Regions from separate parts of the Veillonella sp. CAG:933 genome, predicted to be linked through region 3. Evidence: riboswitches for the same ligand, from Rfam matches in the RefSeq annotation. Region 3 holds a riboswitch; each other region holds the start of a gene.
The links. A riboswitch is a leader RNA that binds a small molecule or an ion and turns the genes downstream of it on or off. The one in region 3 is predicted to bind cobalamin.
Positions count from the first base shown of each region.

Region 1: linked by a shared signal. The riboswitch ahead of QZL64_RS11835 (1-propanol dehydrogenase PduQ) and the one ahead of QZL64_RS02940 (TonB-dependent receptor) in region 3 are both predicted to bind cobalamin.
Region 2: linked by a shared signal. The riboswitch ahead of nikB (nickel ABC transporter permease) and the one ahead of QZL64_RS02940 (TonB-dependent receptor) in region 3 are both predicted to bind cobalamin.
Region 4: linked by a shared signal. The riboswitch ahead of QZL64_RS05425 (sirohydrochlorin cobaltochelatase) and the one ahead of QZL64_RS02940 (TonB-dependent receptor) in region 3 are both predicted to bind cobalamin.

Region 1 is NZ_HF986232.1:35,253-39,927, reverse strand. It holds gene QZL64_RS11850 (sensor histidine kinase) at 1-1,040, opposite strand, end outside; gene QZL64_RS11845 (ANTAR domain-containing response regulator) at 1,042-1,614, opposite strand; gene eutS (ethanolamine utilization microcompartment protein EutS) at 1,635-1,982, opposite strand; gene QZL64_RS11835 (1-propanol dehydrogenase PduQ) at 2,021-3,142, opposite strand; adenosylcobalamin (AdoCbl) riboswitch at 3,624-3,763, opposite strand; gene QZL64_RS11830 (cob(I)yrinic acid a,c-diamide adenosyltransferase) at 3,822-4,406, opposite strand.
Region 2 is NZ_HF986138.1:11,075-15,749, forward strand. It holds gene QZL64_RS01580 (ABC transporter substrate-binding protein) at 1-395, opposite strand, end outside; gene nikC (nickel transporter permease) at 551-1,375, opposite strand; gene nikB (nickel ABC transporter permease) at 1,375-2,313, opposite strand; cobalamin riboswitch at 2,520-2,705, opposite strand; gene QZL64_RS01595 (hypothetical protein) at 3,249-3,431, shown strand; gene QZL64_RS01600 (sulfurtransferase) at 3,434-4,255, opposite strand; gene rpsR (30S ribosomal protein S18) at 4,400-4,630, opposite strand; gene QZL64_RS01610 (single-stranded DNA-binding protein) at 4,672-4,675, opposite strand, start outside.
Region 3 is NZ_HF986165.1:192-4,866, forward strand. It holds gene QZL64_RS02940 (TonB-dependent receptor) at 1-2,096, opposite strand, end outside; cobalamin riboswitch at 2,321-2,492, opposite strand; gene QZL64_RS02945 (ABC transporter ATP-binding protein) at 2,800-3,567, opposite strand; gene QZL64_RS02950 (ABC transporter ATP-binding protein) at 3,569-4,513, opposite strand; gene QZL64_RS02955 (ABC transporter permease) at 4,510-4,675, opposite strand, start outside.
Region 4 is NZ_HF986190.1:23,020-27,694, forward strand. It holds gene QZL64_RS05420 (ABC transporter substrate-binding protein) at 1-514, opposite strand, end outside; gene QZL64_RS05425 (sirohydrochlorin cobaltochelatase) at 885-1,904, opposite strand; cobalamin riboswitch at 2,147-2,315, opposite strand; gene QZL64_RS05430 (hypothetical protein) at 2,586-2,903, shown strand; gene QZL64_RS05435 (sirohydrochlorin cobaltochelatase) at 3,413-4,279, shown strand; gene QZL64_RS05440 (sirohydrochlorin cobaltochelatase) at 4,342-4,675, shown strand, end outside.

The DNA of each region.
Region 1 (4,675 bases), on a different contig from region 3:
AACGTTTGTTTTAACGAAGTATAACTGTCAACTTGTTTAGAAAGTAACTCATGAGTTGACGCAATCGTCATAATACGCGATATGCTATCATGCAACACTTTCTTCGTTTCGTCTGACTGAGCCCTCCGTTCTTGTATCTTCAATAAAGATACTATTGACTGCAAGTTGTTCTTTACACGATGATGAATTTCACGAATAGCAACTGCTTTTAATACAAGTTCTTCTTCTCGCTTTTTTACCTCTGTTGTATCCTGAATAATCACAACTAAACGCTGCTTATTTTTAATCCAACTGTACTTAATCGTAAAATAATACTGCAAATAATGGGTCTCCACATCAAAAAACCAATTACTTGATGAGCGTTCTGCACGAAATTTAATATAATCAAATGTATAATAGTCTAATGTTAAATTATCATAAAATAAACCAATTATTTCATCTTGATAACCCAATTTTTTATACAATTGCTTTGCTTCTTCATTGGCCGTTATTAAATAACCATCGCCATCGAAAATAAGGACATTTTCAGATAATCGATCTACGAAAAAGTTCTGTGCCTCTTCTTCCGCACTCATAATAGTACTTGGCTTTAAATCATTAGAAGTGGCCATTCCAGGCGTTCCTGCATCAGTTTCTACAATTAAAACACCGATAGTTTTGTCCAATAATTTTATGGGGTAAATATTTTGTGTAATTAGTTTTCCTTCTTGAGATACCGCAATAAGCCCTAATGTATTTAAACCGGTTGCAATAGATCGTAAAACACCTGGTTCATTTTCCAATAAAGCATCTAATCCTACTACCGTCTTTTCATACATAGACGGCTTAATTAAAGGCTGTCTATGATATACCACTAAAGCAGATTTCGTTACTTCATTATAAATGTCAATAAATACATCTGCATCAGGATATAATAACGAATCAGCCAAATGATATATAACTTGTACTAATTCTTTAACTTCATCCGCAGTTAAGTCCGAATAGGTATCACACAGTTTGCGTAAAATTGCTTCATCCGGATTAGCTATATCTAACGCCATATCATTCACTATCCATTATAATTAATTCAGCAATTTCACTCATTTTAGAGCGTCTATCCATACTCAAGCGGCGTAATTTTTTATAGGCTTCATCCTCAGTAATTTTTAAATCACGGCACAGAATTCCTTTAGCCTTTTCAATTACTTTCCGTTCTTCTAAACGAAGCTTTAATCCCTCAATTTCTTGTTCTAAATTTTCAGTTTGTTGCCCCTTAGCGATTGCTACTTCAATAGTCGGAATAAGAGATTTTTCATCAATTGGTTTAATTAAATAGCCTGTTGCACCAAGCTTTTTCGCTTTTTCTGTATTTTCAAAATCTCCATAAGCAGTTAAAAATACTATACTGCTCGCCAATTTATCTTGCGCAACTTTTTTTGCTGCCTTTAAACCATCAAGTACCGGCATTTGAATATCCATCAATACTAAATCCGGTTTTACATTACGGCAAATCTCTACTGCCTCAAAGCCATCGGCTGCTTCGCCGCTTACTTCATAGCCTGCATCTGTTAAGATATCTTTAATATCTAAACGAGTTATTGGCTCATCATCGACAATAACTATTCTTCCTCGCATAAGTAGGTCTCCTCGATTTCTTAAGTTCTGGTAATTTCACAACCTAATGCAAATTTTAAAATATTTCGTAGCCCGTCCACAACAGCTCGCAACGCCGTTTCAACGGAACTAACATCACCATAAATAACCACCGATCCGGAGAATCGGTCTACAAAACCAATTTTAACATCACCACTTTTAGTTGCTATATCAACAGCGATTATAGCTGCTTCTGCCGGTGTTATTGTTAAAATCCCAAGTGCATTGTATACATCACTGGGTAATCCCAACTTGCCATAAATCTCCTTAGCCGGATTGGCAATAATATGGGCTAGCGTTATCTGTTTCCCAGGAACGTATTCTTGAATCATACGCTGTTTTTCTTCCATAGCCACACCTTTCCAGCATTACCTTATCAGACTGACGGTTAAGCAATTTGATTTAAAATATTTTTAATATCATCTGCCGTAGGTATTCTTGGATTAGCAGCTGTACATGCATCAGCTAACGCAGCTTTTGCAATAGCATCACCGCTCTCCATAATTTCACTACGATTAAACCCACAATCAGTTAATGTTAAAGGCATTTTCAGAGTACTCTGTAAATGCTTAATCTGCCGAATTAAAGCAGCCACTCCGATTCTCGGATTTACACTAGTTGTCGCTTTAACAATATTCGCCAATCTAGTATATTTCTTAGCAGCATATAAATCTTTGTTTTGATAATCACCATTATACGCCACAATATGCGGCAATAAAATAGCATTGATTCGTCCATGCGGTACATGGAATCTACCGCCGATAGCGTGTGCCATACCGTGATTTAATCCCAAGTTCGTCAAATTAAATGCCATACCGGCCATACAGGAAGCCACATGCATCTGTTCTCTGGCATAACTATTCGTACCGTTCGAAAATGCTTCCGGCAAATATTCAAACACTAATTGAATTGCATATTCAACTAATACTTTTGCCATAACATTTTCATTCAATGATACATAGGATTCAATTAAATGAACTAAAACGTCCATGCCTGTATCAGCCGTAATACTAGGCGGTACACTCATTACTAAGCGAGTATCTAAAATTGCAATATTAGGTTGTATTTCATCGGTAACAATCGGATATTTTGTTCCTGTTTCCAGCATTGTGATTACTGAAAAATTTGTTACTTCTGAACCGGTACCACTTGTGGTCGGTACAGCAATAAACATTAAATCTTTATTGGCTTTAACGCGATTGCCGAAATACAACATAGCTTTCCCCGCATCAATAGCAGATCCGCCACCTACTGAAATAATTGCATCAGCATTTGATTCTACTAAGTGACTTACACCGGCAGCGACTACTTCAGTCGGCGGATCCGGAACAATATCACTAAAAATCTCTACTTCAGCAAAGTCTAAGTTCTCCGTTACATGTGAAATCATTCCAGACTGAACCATAAATGGATCCGTCACTATGAAAACCTTTTTTACAGGGAGATCACGAAGACCTTGCAACGCATCTTCCCCTACCCATAGTGTCGTAGGAAATTTAATTTTCTGCATACATGTTCTCCTGCTTAACAAATAAAAAAAGAAGCCCTCACGGAATACACCCTCCGTTTAAGCTTCATTGCAAACCATGCACGCCATTGTACACGAAAATCTTATAACAATAATTTATACTTAACCAAAAAAAATGTCAATAAAAATTACGTATTTCAATTATGCATAATATATATACTATTTCAAATTTTCTCCGATTTATACCTAAATTAGCAGTTATTTTAACTTGTTCTCTCTTTGACTATGATATAACACCCGATGACAAAAGGGTTCTTTACACTTATAACAAAAGGGCATGGAGTACTAGCTCCATGCCCTTTTCCTATTTTTGAACTAATGTCACACTCCACTGTGCTGTGCTCTCTCATCATTGAACGACTAACATTAGTCCATCAATAGACGCACGTCTCTGTGCAAGACAGATTAATACATGCCGGTTTATTTTCTGCATTAATTCCAGTGAAGTACTACAATGCCACAAAAACAACATCCTGTCTTACCTCGAAACAGCATGTGTAATGAAATCCGCGAAAGACCTGACTTAGGCAAAAGCCATCACAGTGGCGGGACCGTGTTAGATTCTCACTAACTTCCATCGTCAGATTTCATATTTCTATTAATCTAAAAGCAATAATAACATATCTTAATCAATTCTGCAAGAACAGGATAATCCCAATAATTATTTTATATTTTTGGTCTTAGCATTATGAAATACTTCAGCACTTCTGGTATAAAATATATCTTCCATACCTTGTTTAGTGTTTAAGTATCTTGCTAAAGCATAAAAATAGTCTGATAATCGATTAACAAACATAACCAACTCTCCCGGTATTTTCGCGGTCATCTGTAATCGAACTATTCGTCGTTCGGCCCGTCTTGCAATCGTCCGTGCCATGTGAATCATACTGGCCTCACGAGTTCCACCGGGCAAAATAAAACGATTAATCTCCGGTGATTTAGCCGTATACTCATCAATTCGGGCTTCCAACCATGATATAGCATCAACAGGTAAAGTTATTTCTCGATTTAACGACTCCGGAGTTGCTAAATCAGTACCTACATCAAATAAGAAATGCTGTAAATGTTGTAATTCATTTTTTTCCTCGAATAAAGACGAATCAAATTGCGATATAGCATAACCAATCCACGAATTTAATTCATCAATAGTACCATAGCTATCTACTCGATCTGAATCTTTTGATACTGCAATACCGCCCACTAAACGGGTCATCCCCTTATCGCCGGTTTTAGTGTAAATTTTCATAGTAAAGCTCCTTTCTCATTACATGGTATATATATCATTGAAATACCGGTAATTATAGAGAATATTATGAGAATCACTAATTTTTCCTCATTAAAAATCCTCTTTCAAAGCCACTATGCTTTATTTACACTTCATTGTGTTAACTTGATAATACAAATAAGCCTCATTTTTGTCAATTTACTAATTATCATAGATTGCTGACTATTTACATTTATTTAAAAATCCTGTATCTTAAAACTACATACAGTAAACTCTTGCTTAACATTCCT
Region 2 (4,675 bases), on a different contig from region 3:
AAGAATGTACTGGCACGTTTAGCTTTAGCAAAAGCACGCTCAATAGATTCTTTTACTTCAGCAGCCGTTACTTTTTTACCGTTAGAGAATTTAGCCTTATCATCAATCGTAAATGTCCAAGTCAATTTATCATCAGCCAAGGACCATTTAGATGCTATCCAAGGTTTAGCCACCATGGATTTGTCAAACTTGGTAAGCGTTTCACCGATACCGTAACGCATAACTACCCAAGCATAGAAGTTATCGGTAGGCTCCAACGTATCCGCAAAGTTGGTTACCCCTACTTTTAACACATCTTTGTTTTCTGCAGAATCACTGCCGCAACCGGCCAAAAGCGATGCCGCCAATACCACGCCTAAGCCACCGAGTAGCGCTTTACGCCAGAATTTTTTCATAATAACATTCCTCCATAAAAATACCTTTAACAAATTAACACACAGTTTGATTAACGCTAACACTCAAGATGAAATTATATAAATCCCTAACGGGTATCATCTGACAAAATGTAAATACGAAATTCTCCCATTAACCTATATAAAGATTCCGTCTCTTAGCCTCTGTTTTGACGCGGATCCAAAATATCGCGCAAGCTGTCACTCCAAAGGTTAAAAATAGATACTACGATAAGAATAGCCGCCCCCGGGAAAATCATAAGCCATGGTGCCAACTGTAAATATTGACGACCTTCATTGAGCATTAACCCCCATTCCGGTGTCGGTGGTTGTGCCCCGAAACCGAGGAATGAGAGACCGGCTACTTCGAGCATCATAACGCCAAGGTCCATGCTGGCCGTTACAACGACGAGCGGCATAATGTTTGGCAACACGTGACGACGCAAGATAACGGCCGACGTACCGCCACTCATAATAGCGGCCGCTATATAATCTTCCTGACGAACTTTAATAACAAGACTTCGCACTAAACGCGCATATTTAGCCCAACCTACAATGGTGAGCGCCAAAATGGTATTGCCTACGCTACCGCCCATAATACCGGCAATAGCGATGGCAAGCACGATGCCCGGAAAAGAAATCATGATGTCGCAAAGACGCATGAGCACCATTTCAACTTTGCCGCCGAAATAACCGGCCAAAGATCCTACTAAGGTACCGATGGACGCAACCAACACAACAATGGTAAAGCCCATGAATAAGGATAAGCCGGTGCCGTAAATGATACGCGACAATACGTCACGACCTAATTTATCCGTCCCGAACCAATGGGTAGAACTCGGCGCTTTTAAGGCATTGCTTAAATTCGAAGCAAACGGATCGTTCGGCGTAAGCCATGGTGAAAAAAGAGCTATCAATACAACCAATAAAACTAAGGATGTATAGAAGGAGAAAGCTTTATGTGTTCTAATAAACTCTTTCATTATTTACTCCCCCTTCTCAATCTAGGATCCAAGAGCGTATACGAATAATCGATTACACCATTAATTAACATATACGCAATAGAAGCCCAAAGTACGAAACCTTCAATTAACGGATAATCACGGAAAGTAATCGCCTGTACGGCCATTTTACCAAGCCCCGGCCACGAGAATACCATCTCTACAACCGCAACCCCACCAAGCAACCAGCCCATGGACATACCGAAGATGGTAAGTAGTGGTAAAAAGGCATTTGGCAAAATATGTTTAAACATGATTTCCGTATTTGTCATACCGCGTGCTCTAGCACCTACGGCATAATCTTTATTGATTTCTTCCAAAACTACCAAACGTACCTGGCGCATAAATTTTGAAATTAACGTAAATGCCAAGGTAAAAGCAGGTAAAATCGCATTTTTTAACGAAACGGTTGCCGTCGCAATCGGGGCAATACCCAATTTATAGCCAAAAATGTAAAGCAACATAAGACCAAGCCAGAAAGCCGGTATGGAAATACCGATAAATGCAATTCCGCGGAAGAGGTAGTCAGGCCATTTATTCTGGTAGATAGCGGCGATAACCCCCATGGGAACGGCTATGACGAGTAGCATCACAATTGTTACACTCGCCAACATAAGTGTACCCGGTAAGGCCTCCATCATCTTATCTACAACAGGTTTCTTGGCTGAATACGACATTCCAAGATCCCCTTGCACCGCATGAGACAACCAATTACCATATTGCACCAAGAACGGTTTATCTAACCCCAATTCCTGCCTCGTATGATCAATCAGTTCCTGTGAAACCATGGTATCCGCGGTTTCCAAAATCATGAGCACAGGGTCGCCCGGCGCCAGAAAACTTAAACTGAAAGTTAAAAATGTAACCCCAATTACCGTCACCAACACCTGCCCCAAATGCTGCAGTGTTTTTTTAAACATTCCTGTCCCCCCCTAATATACTCAATTTTCAAACTTACACTATCAACATCTATGAATCCTTTTTAGACAATATCGTTTTAAATCAAACTTCTATTATAAAAATTCATAAAATTTAGTAAATAAAAAAACTCACCCTTGAAAGAGTGAGTACGCAAAACAAATTTTAGTCAAATTAACCCCATAACACATCCCATTAACTATGTGCAACAGTCAATTTGTTATAAGCAGGCTTTCTGGCTCATGATTCATCGTTTATTTCCAGCCTTCCCAGTTTCCCAGTGACTCCTTGTTGAAATAAACTCCTCATTTACAGCTGTTTCCAGCATAGGATTTGCACCTATTTTCCTCTTAAATCGCTCGGCATACCCGACACTTACAACACTAAGATCTTTTATAGAAGTTAGTCAGAGTATATTATTCAATTTCGAAAATAAAATCCTTTATCACTAATATGTTAGCGTATTTATTGTAAATGTGTCAATAAAAAGTCAGGAATTTTTAGCCGTTTTAAGCTATTTTATAGAAAAATAATTCATTATATTGATAGATTCCTATGTTTACTCAAATTTTCTTTAATTTATTATACCCTAGTAGGTATAGTATTATACCGTAAGGGGTATATGTACTTCTTGCAATATACGTGAGTTTACCGGAGATAACACTCAAAAAATGAAGCTATAAGTCAACAGCAATAAACAATAAGGTCTATATTGATATTAATTATAATCAATTCATAGTTAACTGAATTTCTACTAAAATAGTAGCCTTAAAAAGTAAATAAAAATAAATTTAAGGCAGTAAAAATCATGTCAATTTTTTACTCATTTACACTTCACATTTCAAATAAAAGGTGTATAATAAACGGCGTATTATGTTTTTATCAAAGCATAATCAATAAATTAATTTATCGTGATTAATAAGGAGAATTTAGTGTTATGAACAGCAAGGATAAAACGCCGATTATACTGTATTTGGGGGAATTCAATAATCAGTTAGAGGCGGAAATCGTTGTTAAAGAAAAAAGGGAGCCCTATTATTCATCAAATGAAGAAAGCCCGGCGATGATTCGCCGAGCCTATTTTCAGTCAGAACATTATAGAAAGAAGAGAAGGAATTAAGGCTACGCCTTCACAAACTCACACCCTGTTTTAATAGGGAAGTTTTCATACGTTACCCAATCACTGGAACTTCCCACATAAAGAGCGGATTCAATACCGATTTCACTCATGGCGAGCATAGCAAGGCAAGCCGTAATACCGGAGCCGCAATATGTCACAATTGGTGTCTTAGTCGTTTTCAAATCTTTGAACATTTCTTTCAACTCTGCTTCAGACTTTAAACCGTTAGCAGTATAACAATTTTCCCAATAATAGTTGACTGCTGTCGGAATATGACCGGTCATACCATCCATGGTATCGATAACGCTACCGTCATAACGTTCGCTCGCACGAGCATCAACGATGATGTGGTCACCATTTTCACTGGCTGCCAACACTTCGGCACGGCTCATAAGCATATGAGGTTGTAAACGATAATCAAGTTGACTTGTTTCGGTTGGTAATTCAGTTGAATCAGTAGTTAAAGTATGTCCTTCTTTTACCCATCGTTCAATGCCGCCTTCTAATACTTTTACAACGTCTAAGCCGATGTATTTGAGCATCCACCATAAACGACCGGCTAAGAAAATCCAGCTGTCACAAATAACAACAGGAGTATCTTTAGTAATACCAAAACGTTCCATTTTTTTAGCAAATTCAACCATGTTTGGCAAAGGATGACGACCACCATGTTCTTCAACGGGATCGGATAAATCACCGGCTAAATTAATTGCAAAGGCTCCTTCAATGTGACCTGTGGCATAAGCTTTATCATCACGTACATCTAAAATTACAACGTCTTTTTGAATATTGGCTAACTCTTGAGGTGTAATAAAATTTTTCATCTTCGTACCTCCATATATATTAATACTATATTAGAAAACATCTATATAGTGTTATTGTAACAAAAACTATTGGTATAGCCAATAAAAAACCCCGGCAACCTTTCGGCTACCGGGGTTTAATACTTCATATCAAGCTATAAAGTATTATTCTGCTGTGAATGGCAACAAAGCAATAGCGCGAGCGCGTTTGATTGCTAATGTTAATTTACGCTGATGTTTAGCGCAAGTGCCGGAAATACGACGTGGAAGAATTTTGCCGCGTTCAGTCGTGAAACGACGAAGTTTAGCAATATCTTTGTAGTCGATTTGATCTACATGATCAACGCAGAAGTTACATACTTTTCTTCTTGGTTTTCTGCTTCTATCTCTTCTCATTATGTGAATCCTCCTTTTCGAATTAGTAGGAGTCCTAAACACTAG
Region 3 (4,675 bases):
CGATACCCAACACTGGTATTCACTAAGAAATAGCCGTCATAAGCACCGTATTCGCCGGCTGCTGCCGTAGAGCTTTGGCGTGCACTAACATATTGCATATCTAACAAACCGGTCCATTTTTCCTTGTCATAAGCCAAACCGGCATGGAAGATATGTTTCGGTACAGAATAATCAACTGCATTGCTATAGCCTGATTTATTAGTATCCTCTAATTTCGGACCACTAACTTTACCCGACTGCCAAGCATAGTTAACGTATGAGGTTAAATTATCTGTAAATTTATGCTCGTAATTAAGTTCAATACCGCGTCGTTTTTCTACGCCGTAATTTATGTATTGCTTATATTCTGTAGTACTTGTCCCCGGCAAGTAGAAATAGGTATACTCAATTTTGTCCTTGGTTTTAACATTATATAAGGAGATATCCACTGAATCTCGATCCGTCAACTGGCGTTTCATCCCTAATTCCCAGGTTTTGGAAGTTTCAGGATCTAAGCCCGGATTTGGAATAACATTACCCATACCGGAACCGCCATAACGATAAATATATACTAATGGTGGTGGATTAAACGACTCACCATAAGACATATAATAATTTGTACTTTCATTAGCTTTATATTCTAATGAAACTTTAGGACTTATATGATTATATGTTTTACCCTCGGATGTGGTATCATAACCGTTTTTACCACTGGCCCAGAATGTACCGTCACCTTTTTTATAACGATCATAACGTGCCCCAACAAATAAAGACCATTCATCATCAAATTTATACTCATCTTGTACAAATACAGCCAGATTGCTTATTTTACCTTCATCTTGTGCATATTGATTAATAATGGAGTTTTTGTTATGCCACGAAGAAAGATTATAACGCTTCTGAATCATTTCTTCCGTATGATAAGAGGCACCGGCATTAATGGTATGCTTTCCTATATCTCGCCATGTTTTTTCAACTTCGTACGTAAATTTCTTCCCTGGATGGAGAGAATAATCACCGGCCCCGGTCCAATCAACATTTTTATAGGAACTAGGTACAGTAGGTGATGTAAAACCATCAACCTTATCATGCGTATAACTTGCACGCACCAAGAAATCATTTGCCGTATCACGATATGTCAAAATATGGGTATCACGTTTATTTTCATTATCATAGCCTAAGAAATTTTTAGGAGATAAAGAAATAATTTTATTTGTTCCGACCTGAACATTGCCAGACCATACAGGGTTTCCTTTAGTATCATGTACATAAGTAAATGGATTACTATAAGAGGATTCACTATTAATTCGATTATAGCTATAAACTAAAGATTTAGATTCATCAAAATTGTACCCAATTTTAAAGCCGTAATTTTCATGTTCCCATTCTTTCTCACCACGACCACCGTATATATAAGTACCATTACTTAACTGTGGTAAATCGGCACTAATAGATGCTGTACCTTTTTTTGGTGCAAGCGATCGATAAAATCCTTTATAGCCATCAGAGGAGCGTTTTTCATAAGTAACCCCTAAACTCCATTTGTCTGATAAACGAGAATTAACCGACACGGCTTTTTTCCAAGTATTATAGCTACCATAGGATACATCTGCCACTACAGAAGTTCCCGATTCCGGTGCACCTTTAGTCGTAATATTAATAACACCGGCAACCGCATGACCACCGTATAAAGAGGATGCGCCACCGCGCAATACTTCAATACGTTCAATATTCGAAATTGGAATCATATTAAAATTTACAGTTCCGTTATAAGTATTATTTTGTTGAACTCCATCAACTAATACCAAAATATCTGTAGAACTCATACCACGCATAGTCAAACTGCCTTGCGCACTTTGGTCAATAAAAATACCCGGCAAAAACTGTAAAGCTTCTTGAACCGACGAAATATTCTTGTCAGCTATATCTTGTGAGGTAATAACGCTTACACTGGCCGGCACATTAGCAATAGTTTGCTCCGTTTTTGTCGCAGTTACGACCACTGTCCCTAAGTCATAATCAGTAACCACATCTTCGGCCTGTACACCAACACAGCTCAAAATACTACCACAGCATGCCAATACTGCCGCTCGTACTAACAATCCCTGACCTTTCATAATACCCTCCTAATAAAATTACCCTAAATTACCTAATCAGTTAATAGATTTATTTTTTTTACTATTCCTCTTCTTTTAACACTACCTCACCTAATGCTAACTCAAGGTTCTTAGTAATCCCTTCATAATCCATTAACTTATAAAAAAACATATCTACTTCAATCTTGAAATAGATATGCTACATGACCTTTGCCATAATCGCCTCTCTATCGCTCGTAGATTAAAACGGAGATTATAAATAGGCAGGTCTCCTGGCTTAGATTCATAGCGCCTCTCGCCTTCCCGGAATATCCAGTGGCAACATGAGATTAGCTCCTCTTACAGTGACGGGATCGCATCGGCTTATACCGATTTCTCTATTAAGTCTAAATCGACACCTATAAATATGTATAAAATTTCTTCATGTACATTATATATTTACTTTTCCACCTCGTCAATCTTAATTCAAAACAAATATTAATCATGCTATACCCTCTATTGTATACTAAAACTCCTTTATTTCATAGGGTTTTATGGCTTATCATCGTTAATTTTTATATTTAAACATATTATTCTAAACAGTATTTTTATACAAAAAAACCTTAAAACAAAAGATTTTTTACTTTAAGGTTTCATCTTATAGTTAAACTCTATTTATTTTTTTAATAATATTTTTAATCAAAATAACTATACTCTAATATAATAATTTACTGCAAATACTCAACTAAAAATCTTCAAAAGCCGCTAACAATTCTTTCGTGTATTTTTCTTTAGGATGCTGATAAAGTAATTCTGTCGGTTGTAATTCAATCAACCGGCCTTCGCGCATAATTCCGATACGATTACAAATTACGCGTAACAAATCTAAATCATGCGAGATAAACAGACAAGCTAAAGATCGTTCCTTTTGAATATCTTTTAAAATAGAAATAATCTGTGCTTGCACCGATACGTCAAGCATCGATGTCGGTTCATCCAATAAAAGAATCTTCGGATTTAATAACAGTAACCTGGCAAGACAAATACGCTGTAATTCTCCGCCGGAAAGTTGATGCGGATATCTGGAAAGTAACTCTTTACGAAGTTGTACTTTCTCTAAAACATCCTCTATACTATGCTTTAAATTAATATCTTGATTCTTATGGATACGAATCGGTTCTTCAATAGACTCTTTGATTGTCATGCGAGGATTTAAAGACGAAGTCGGATTTTGAAAAACTAACTGCATATCTTCTCGCATTTTTTTATTCTCATTTGCCGACATTTGCGATATTACTTTTCCGTTTAATAGAATTTCTCCCTGATCTGGCTTTAAAAGTTGCATGATAATTCTAATTAATGTGGACTTCCCGGCCCCACTGGTTCCCGCCAAACCAAGAATCTCATTCTCTTCTACCGAAAAAGAAATATCTTTTAAAACCTTGAAGATTCTTTTATTAATAAAGCCTGTTGTGAAACTTTTAGAGATATTCCTTATTTCCAATACACTCATACTATTTACTCCATTCACAACGCACTTGATGGGAAGAAGATAAATTCTTCATAACTTGATCTTTTTCGCATATGTCTAACTCATAATACTTGCAACGATTTTTAAAAATACAACCATTGGGAATGTTATGCAAATCAGGTGGTAACCCCGGAATCGATTTTAACCTATATCTTGGTTGTGCTTCTAAAAAACTGATAGTATAAGGATGTTTGGGCTCTTTAAATACTTCTTCACAAGTACCGTATTCAAGAATTTCTCCCGCATACATAATCCCAATATAATCTGCTAGTTTTTCTGCTAAACGGATATCATGAGTAATGAATAAAATACTAACACCGCTCTCATCTCGAAGATCACGGAATAACTGACAAATTTCGCGCCGCACAAAAGCATCCAAACCTTTAGTCGGTTCATCCGCAATTATCCACCCGGGGTGTGGCATCGCCATCATAGCTGCTAATACACGTTGAGCCATCCCACCGGATAATTCACCGGGATATTTATCATATACCGCTTCCGCATTAGGCAAGCCAAACCGCTTTAATTGTTCAATCCCCTTTGCTTTTTCAGCGGAATAAGAAGTCTTATTTCTGTAACAGTTTGATTCAACGACTTGTTTACCTACCCTTTGCATAGGATCCATAGCAGTAATAGGATCTTGTGCAATCCATCCTATCCGGGTACCTCGGGTCATATTCCATTCCGCTTCTGATTGTGCCAATAAATTCTGATTTTCTAAATAAATTTTACCGGTCACAACAGCAGATTCATCCAAAAGCCCCATAATCGCTGACCCCATTATAGATTTCCCACTTCCCGACTCGCCCACCAAAGCCGTTATTTTACCTGAAACTAATCTGAAATTTACATTGTGAAGCACTCGAGTAAGCCCCTGTTCTGACGGATATGCAACTGATAAGTCATCAATAATAATATCTTCCATCATAACATTTTCCTTTCTCCGGCATTACTCAACTGCAAATGTTCACGCAAAAAATCACCAATCAAATTTATACTCATACAAAAAAGTGTTATTGCCATACCCGGTGCCAATATCATCAACGGATAACTCCTAAAATAAGTCCGGGCATCACTAATCATAACACCC
Region 4 (4,675 bases), on a different contig from region 3:
CAATTTTGCTGTTGTACTGGGCAATAACTTCTTTAGCTTTCTCTTCGTGATTGGTCAGTTGGCCTAAGAATTCAATGAGGGGCACATTGTCTTTAATACCGTCATAGGAAATTAAAATATACGGTAATTTATTACTCTGTAATTGGCCTTCAAATTTGCTGTGCTGATTGCTGAGGCCGATTACGAGGTCCGGTTTCAAACCGATAAGTTGCTCCATGTTGATGTTGGCGGTCTGCCCTAAAGAAGGTAATTCTTTGAGGTGAGCGGGCATGTCATCCTGCGTTTCTACGCGGCTGATGGATTTGGCATCAATGGCATCCATGAAATAGAGTAGGGAATTGGCAAGTACCGCAATTCGTTCCGGTTTGGCCGGCACCGTATAGGTTTGATCCTTATAGGTTAAAGTACGGGTGGCTGCGGATGATGTGGAATCGGTTTTACCGCAGCCGGCGAGGATAGCCATAATGACTGTCATCGCCATTACAATAATGGTTAAGCGTGAAAATTTTCTCATAATACACCTGCCTGACAGTAGATAAAAAGTACGTAAAAGTATTACCTGTGAGTAAGCAGGTAATTCATAGCGGTTCCAAAACAAGCTTTAGTAAAATCTGTTTCGCAAACTCATACTTGTACTATACCACAGGTGATGGTGGTTGCCTATGGTTATGTGTTGCGTATGGTTATATGGTGCCTATCGTTATATGGTGCGTATGGCACTTTTATAGATCCAAATATAGCAATTAAAAGAGGCTGTAAGTAAAATGTGATATGCTCTACATTTTATTACAGCCTCCTTATGTATAGAACGCTTTTGGTTGGTCAAAACGTCTTAGCTTGTAAGTGCGTTTTGGCAATAATATGAACCCTTACAGTGTTATATCTTATTTAGCGTCGTTTTGAAGAGCTTGCCAAGCTTCATCGGCATGAGCGGCAAAGAGGTCACGGATTTTCTGGTTTTCACCAAGACCATGGATGTAAGTGTCTACTTTGAAGCCGTCAGCCAACAAGATGGATTTATGGGAATCAGGTTCGTCACCGGACATATCGTTGTTGGCATGGTCGCCGGCTACCATCATGAATGGCATAAGGGTGACATGTTCGATGCCTTTTGCTTTCAATTGAGGAACGATGTCTTCAAGGCTTGGCCATCCTTCTACGGTGTAGATGTAAGTGTTGTGAAGACCGGCCGATTCCAAACGATCTTGGATTACGGAATAGTAAGCGTTGGAAGGATCCGGAGTGCCGTGAGCCATGATAAGTACAGCATCTTTAGGACCTACTTTAGGGAACTGAGTTGCTACAGCTTGTACAGTTTTAGCAATATCGTCAGTTTGACCTTCTTGGCCCATCCAGTACATGAGAGGTGTACCAAATGTCATTTTTTTGAAGTTATGTTTGTACTGATTGTAAACAGCTGTTTTATAGTTGTATTCGATACCAGGGATTACGTCGAGAGTTGCCAAAGCAACGCGAGTGTAACCTTCAGCTTTTAATTGATCGAGTGCTTCTTCAGGCGTAGGGTAGGTGATACCTTCTTTAGCTTTGATACGATCGATAATGATGTGGGAAGTGAAAGCTGTAACTACTTTTACGCCCGGATGTTGTTCTTTAATTTCGTTGATAGTCGCATCGATTGTTTTAGCACGAGTATCAGTGAATGTAGTACCAAAGCTCATTACTACGATAGCATCTTTGTTAGGTGCTTTAGCCAATACAGGATCGGTTGTGTTGTAAGTGCGAACACCGATTTCAGTTGCTTCCAATAATGCAGGGGTAGCAGTTGTTACTTCGTCACTTAATTGGTAAGCAGCGTTTACGTCTGTAGCAAGGAATCCGAAGCCTGTTAAAGCGGCCACTGCTAATGTTGTAGCTAACGTTTTTTTGAAAAAATGTTTACTCATTTCATTCACTCCTCGTGATAAAAAGAAGATAAAAATAAAAACTAAAAATAGAATAAAATAAAATACAAAAACCTCTGCCCACAGGGCAGAGGTAGTATTAATAATCACTAGTTATGCTAAGCACCTGACGTATATTAGTTCATATCAAACTTAATTAAGTCGTTTATGAATTAAAAAAATAATTCCCGGTCAGTGTATAGTACAGGTAGTGACATTGATTAACCTCGCCATCCTTCGTGGGTTATCGGCAATCCATCAAGGCAGGTCTTCTGGCTCAAGTTCAACGCAACAATCACCTTCCCAGAAACTTCCAGTGGTATTTTGATTGTGCTCCCTCTTACAGCGGCGGGACCGCGGCAGCTTCTACTGCTCTTCTCTATTAAGTCGGGCACCTTGAAGGTCGTATTCATTTGATAATCATCATAGCAGAATAAATGTCCACTGTCAATGCAATACCGGGTAGGGTATACTCACTGTGAATGGAAATTACCCGGGTCATATAACTCCTAGGAATAAGGGACTTATTTATGAGTAATAACTTTTGGTTATTTGTGATACACTTTTTTGATTACACATAGGCAAAGGAGTCAAAGTTTGGTACTATGAATAGAGAATGGTGTTCATCATAGGGCAATGTGCTTTATGATAAATAGCTATATATTAACAAAGGAGGTCCATCGTATGGATCAATTTACAAATGGTGCCGGTCCTAATGAACTATCGGAATCGGTATATGAAGTGGCATTTACGCCTGTATTGGAACGTGAAGAGTATCAAGGTGAACCTTTACATTCCAAATTATTAGCTCTTAAAAGCGCCATGGGCGAAGAGGATTTTAACGAATATATTAACAGCTTATTGCGCATTACCTATAATTGCAAACAATTGTGGTTAATTACTAAAAGCGAACGTAAACGTACGTTAATTGAAGGCAAATTTTTACCTATGATTGCTGAGATTTTTGAAGTAGCAGCACCGCGCGTGTTCTCGCAACCATAATTATTATCAATTATAGGCGTAACAATACATTGCTTTTTGATTGAATGAATGACTAAATTAAGAAACTTGATGTATAAAAATTCATGAATGAGGAATATTAATTATTAGATGTTATCTGTATCAATCGTAGACCGTGATTGGTATAGTATTATCTGAATTATTAATATAATACCTGTAAGCAAGTAGTATTCTTTGTAATAGTAATGGGATATAAATTCTCTTTAAATCGATGAAAATAGAAGTGAATCGGTAAAGATAAATATAGTTGATGAAAATATAATTAAATTTCCGATTTATCATTGATAATCATTGATAAGTTTGAAAATGAGAGAAATTCTCATTGACTAAAAATAAAATCTAACGTATCATTATACCAACGAAGAATAATCAACATGTATTTCGAATGTATTCGATAATGTGAAATATGACAGATTTTTGTCAGATTAAGAGGTTCGATTATGGTATAAGTTTAGAGGTATTTTTGATATCGGAGGATTTATAAAATGAGTATAAAGGGTATTATCTTAGCGACATTCGGTTCAATATACGGCGAAGCCGTAGAGAAATCCGTAGGCATAATGGAAGCAAAGATTAAAAAAGCATATCCCGATGCAGTAATTCGCCGTGTCTTTTTGGCGGATGCGCTGGTGGAGAAGTGGAATGAAAAATATGAAAAACCGGTACAATCTTTGGAAGCCGTGTTGGCTGAATTTAAGAATACCGGCGTCCGCGATGTATTTGTTTTACCATTTGCCTTGGTAGCCGATCAATGTTATCAAAAGATGCGTAAAGCTATTGCCGCATTTACCTATAATACTGAACGAAACGCCATGCGCATTCACGTAGGTAAGCCACTCTTAAGTTCTTTAGGTGTAAAAAACTATGCCGATGATTATGTGGCTACCATTGATGCCATTATGAAGCACGTGAATATTCGCGCCTTGAATAAATCCATTTTGCTTATGGCAAACGGCCAAAATCAATTGGAATTCAGTGCTTTGCAGTTAAAATGCTTATACGGTAACGGCCAAAATGTGGCGGTGTTTACATCGAATGGATTCCCTAATTTCAAACAGGCTTTAACTTTATTGGAACGCTTAGATCATAAAGAAGTTTTGGTAGTGCCGTTGGCGCTTATCGGCTCAGAACATTTGATGGACTTCTTAGGTGGCGATCGTTCCGATTCCGTAGCTACTTTGCTTACTGAAGAAGGCTATGGTGTTTCTATTTGGAATGAAGGCTTAGGTGAAAACCCGTTTATTCAAGAGTTATTCTTAAAACATTTAGCCCAGTCCATTCGCATGATTGAGCGTAAACAGCAGGCGCATCAGCAGGCTAAGACGGAAAGCGTAAACCGCTCGAGTATGGCTGTTTAATACGTTAAAATTACATACTAACGGTCCTCGTTTTGGGGACCGTTTTTTTTAAAGGAGGGTGTATGAAGCAAGCTGTTTTAGTAGTCGCTTTTGGCACTACGGTGCCAACGGCACGGATCAATCAAATCGATCCGGTTGTGGATTTTATCAAAAAAGAGTTTAAAGACTATGAAGTTCGTTTAGCTTTTACTTCACGCATTATTGTTAAACGTTTGCGTGAACGGGGCGAAGAAATCGATACGGAGCAGAGTGCCATTGAGGCCTTAATTGCTGAAGACTATGAATCCATTGCGGTGCAACCGCTTCATATGATTGGCGGCGAAGAATTTGATAAATTGAAAGCCAATATAATGGCTTATGAAGGACAAGGTTCTTTGAAACACATTGCTATGGGAC